Regions from separate parts of the Janthinobacterium leeuwenhoeki genome, predicted to be linked through region 1. Evidence: predicted binding sites of a transcription regulator. Region 1 holds the regulator's gene; the other holds the start of a gene.

Region 1 (2,191 bases):
GCGGCCCGCGCGGCGGCATCATCCTGATGAAGGCCGAACACGAAAAAGCCATCAACTCGGCCATCTTCCCTGGTATCCAGGGCGGGCCGCTGATGCACGTGATCGCCGGCAAGGCCGTTGCCTTCAAGGAAGCGCTGAGCCCTGAGTTCGTCGAATACCAGAAGCAAGTGGTCAAGAACGCCGACGTTCTGGCGAAAACTCTGATTAAGCGCGGCCTGCGTATCGTGTCCGGTGGCACCGAATCGCACGTCATGCTGGTCGATCTGCGCGCCAAGAACCTGACGGGCAAGGAAGCCGAAGCCATCCTCGGTTCCGCGCACATCACCTGCAACAAGAACGGCATCCCGAACGACCCGCAAAAACCCTTCGTCACCTCGGGCATCCGCCTGGGCAGCCCGGCGATGACGACGCGCGGTTTCAAGGAAGCGCAAGCGGAAGAAGTGGGCAACCTGATCGCCGACGTGCTGGACAATCCGCATGACGCCGCCACCATTGAGCGCGTGAAAGCAGCCGTGAAAGTGCTGGCCGACGCGCACCCGGTGTACGCATAATTATTTGTCCAGAATGTGTCATACAGAGTAAGATTCTGTATGACACATTCCTTCGTGCCCAAGGGCGCCCGGAGTGATTCGGGCGCCCTTTGTACAGGGGCGGCGATTTCCCGTAATTATTACTATAAAGTTGTAGCCAGCCCATGAAATGTCCATTTTGCCAGCACGGCGATACCCAGGTTCTCGATACGCGTGTATCGGAGGACGGGGATGCCATTCGGCGCCGCCGCCGCTGCGGCAAATGCGACAAGCGTTTTACCACGTACGAGCGCATTGAACTTATCATGCCGGCCGTCGTCAAAAAGAATGGCAGCCGGACGGAGTTCGCTGCGGATAAGTTGCGCGGCAGTTTGATGCTGGCCTTGCGCAAGCGTCCCGTCGCGGCCGCCTCCGTGGATACGGCCATCGCCTCCATCCAGGAAAAACTGCTCACCAGCGGCTTGCGCGAAGTCGATTCCGGCTATATCGGCGAACTCGTCATGCAGGAACTCAAGCGCCTCGACAAGATCGCCTACATCCGCTTCGCCTCCGTCTACAAGAATTTCGAAGACCTGGCCGAGTTCCAGGATGCGATTGCCGAAGTGGGGCAGGCGCGCAGCAAGCCCTGACGCTCACCTTCTTGTTCACCTGATTGAAAATGGGGCCGGTTCTGCGCCCCGTGTTCATCACGCCAGCGTTCGCCTGGCAAGCGGCCTGATCAATCCCAACGCTGTTTTTTTCATTTTATCGCCTTGCTGTTTGCGCTAGCGCAGACCCGGCTTTTTGCGCGCGCCTATCGTGTACCTGGGCCGCCTGTTCTTGCGACTCTGTCTGCGGAAGGGGGTAGCGCATGCGCAATGGCGGTCGCACTATGTTTCCTGCGGGTGGCAGCAGCCTCGTCGAGGTGCTCGTGTCCCTGCTGCTGTTGGCGTTGGGTTTGCTCGGCGCCAGCATCCTGCAACTGCACTCCCTGCGTGCGCGCCATGAGTCGGCGCTGTTGTCGGCGGGCGTGCAACTGGCCGCCGGCATGGCCGAGCGCATGCGCGCGAATAGCGTGCTCATGAATGGCCCCGATACGGGCAATCCCTACCTGAACGTGGCCTACGCGGCGGCGGACGACGCCGAAGCTGGCGGTGGCGCGCCCGACTGTTTTGGTGCTGCCGCCTGCAGCGCGGCCGAACTGGCGCAATTTGACATCGCCGAATGGAAGCACAGGCTGCATGCGGCCTTGCCTGACGCGCGTCTGCAAATCTGCCGCGATGCTCCCGCGTGGGACGCCGCCGCCCAAGGCTTGCACTGGGCGTGTAGCGGTGGCAAGGGCGCGCCCATCGTTATCAAGCTGGGCTGGCGCGCCCGCCTGCCCGATGGCTCGCCCGCCGTGAATGCGGCAAACGAGTCGCTGCCCAGACTGGCATTCCAGCTGGGCGGAGGCGGCGCATGAACAGCGTGCATACCGCGTGGTGCCGGCAGTGCGGCATGAGCCTGCTCGAATTGCTGGTGGCCCTGTCGCTGGGTGCGCTGCTGATGCTGGTCGCCAGCACCGTGCTGCTGGCGGCCAGCGGCAGCTATGGCGACCAGTCCGCCAGTGCGCGGCTGGACGACAACGGCCGCTATGCCCTCGACACCATCGCCCGCGCCGTGCGCCAGACGGCGTATGTGAA
Region 2 (2,191 bases), on a different contig from region 1:
TGATTGCGCAGGGTGCCCAGGTAACGCTTCGTGTATGGGAACAAGCCTTGCTGCATCAGTTCCTCGATGGTGCGGCGCTTGATTTCCAGGCTGGTCTTGCCCAGTTCCAGCAGGCGGTCCAGGTCCGCCATCAAGGCTGGCTCGTCGCCGCGCCACAAGTGACCCAGGCGCGCGCAATTGATCGTCACCACGCCCAGGGAACCCGTCTGCTCGGCGGAACCGAACAGGCCATTGCCCCGTTTCAGCAGTTCGCGCAAGTCCAGTTGCAAGCGGCAGCACATGGAGCGGATCATGTTCGGCTTGAGTTCCGAATTGATGAAATTCTGGAAGTAGGGCAGGCCGTAGCGGGCCGTCATCTCGAACAGGCGTTCGGCATTGTCGCTATGCCAGTCGAAATCCTCGGTGATATTGTAAGTGGGGATGGGGAAGGTAAACACGCGTCCCTTGGCGTCGCCCGCCATCATGATCTCGATGTAGGCGCGGTTGATCATGTCCATCTCCGCTTGCAGCTCGCCATAGCTGAAGTCCATCTCCTGGCTGGCGATGACGGGAATCTGCTCGCGCAGGTCGTCCGGGCAGACCCAGTCGAAAGTGAGGTTGGTAAACGGCGTTTGCGTGCCCCAGCGCGATGGTACGTTGAGGTTGAAGATCAGCTCCTGCATGTACTGGCGCACGTCTTCGTAGCGCAGGCTGTCCTTGCGGATGTAGGGCGCCATGTAAGTGTCGAAGGAGCTGAACGCCTGCGCGCCGGCCCATTCGTTTTGCAGGGTGCCGAGGAAATTGACGATCTGGCCGATGGCGCTCGACATGTGTTTCGGCGGACCGGATTCGATCTTGCCCGGCACGCCATTCAAGCCTTCGTGCAGCAGGGTGCGCAGCGACCAGCCGGCGCAATAGCCGGCCAGCATGTCGAGGTCGTGGATGTGCAGCGCCGCTTCGCGGTGCGCCGCGCCCACTTCCGGCGGATACACCTGGTCCAGCCAGTAGTTGGCGATGACCTTGCCCGACACATTGAGTATCAGGCCGCCCAGCGAGTAACCCTGGTTGGCGTTGGCGTTGACACGCCAGTCGCGCCGCTCCAGGTATTCATTGATAGACGCGGCGACATCGACCTGGCCGCGTGTGGGGGATACTGCATTCGTCGTCATGAAACCTCCAGTAAACACAACATGCGGTGTTTTTATGAAGGTTATCCACTAAATGTAGTGCAGTCAAAGGTGGCGCGCAAGCGATTCGCGTATCCTTGATCCAGGTGAAAAAACTACCTCAGCCGGTTTTGTTCCAGCGCGTTTCGCGCAGGATCAGCCAGCTCGCGCAAAAGAACGCGGCGCCACAGGCGGCGATGCTGGCGACGGAGGCGGGCAGCACGTGCGCCCAGATTTCCAGCGGCGAGAAGGTGCTCCAGCTGGCGACGCGGATATCGAAGGTGGCGTAGTTCGCCAGCAGCCAGTAGACGGCCAGCAGGCCCGTGCAGATGGCGGCCTGACGCCGCAGCGGCAGTTGGCGGCGCGCGAACACGGCCAGCAGGAACAGCAGCAGCACGCCCGGATAGGCGCCCAGCACTTCCGGCGACAGCACGGAGATGGTCCCTGCGTCATAGCCATCGGCCGGACCGGCCCACTGCACTTGCAGCGCGGTGAGGAACAGGGTCAGGAGGAAAATCAGCAGCGGTTTGCGGGTCATGGTGGGCACTGAAACAGGAGGAAAGATGGGCATTTTACAGCCAGGTCAAGCAAGTTGAACGCGCGCCAGCCATGCATGCATTCCTTCACCTGCGTCAAGGACTGGGCAGTATGGGCGGGGCTATAGTCTGCACCCTGAGCCGATACAGGACTGTGAACATCATGATGCTTGAATCAACCACCGCCACCCGCGTGGCCGGACCGCTGGAACTGGTCTGTCCCGCCGGCAGCCTGCCTGCCTTGAAAGCGGCCGTCGACAATGGCGCCGACACCGTGTACCTGGGTTTTCGCGACGCCACCAATGCGCGCAATTTCGCCGGCCTCAATTTCGACGAGAAGGCCATCGCCGAGGGCGTGCGCTACGCCCATCAATATGGACGCAAGGTGCTGCTGGCGCTGAATACCTATCCGCAGCCGCACAACTGGGCCGTGTGGCGCAGCGCCATCGACCGCGCCGCGCAGGCCGGTATCGACGCCATGATCGTGGCCGATCCGGGCCTGATGGCCTA

What was found. The regulator NrdR, encoded in region 1, represses ribonucleotide reductase genes. The targets are predictions, from matches to a motif close to CACNANATNTNGTG.
Region 2: the regulator NrdR is predicted to act here: its motif matches at 1,195-1,208, upstream of ACQ4WS_RS24965 (ribonucleoside triphosphate reductase).

Annotation. Positions count from the first base shown of each region.
Region 1 is NZ_JBNYXT010000016.1:76,315-78,505, forward strand. It holds gene glyA (serine hydroxymethyltransferase) at 1-551, shown strand, start outside; gene nrdR (transcriptional regulator NrdR) at 695-1,159, shown strand; gene pilV (type IV pilus modification protein PilV) at 1,402-1,971, shown strand; gene ACQ4WS_RS14595 (PilW family protein) at 1,968-2,191, shown strand, end outside.
Region 2 is NZ_JBNYXT010000059.1:11,977-14,167, forward strand. It holds gene ACQ4WS_RS24965 (ribonucleoside triphosphate reductase) at 1-1,148, opposite strand, end outside; gene ACQ4WS_RS24970 (hypothetical protein) at 1,267-1,683, opposite strand; gene ubiU (ubiquinone anaerobic biosynthesis protein UbiU) at 1,845-2,191, shown strand, end outside.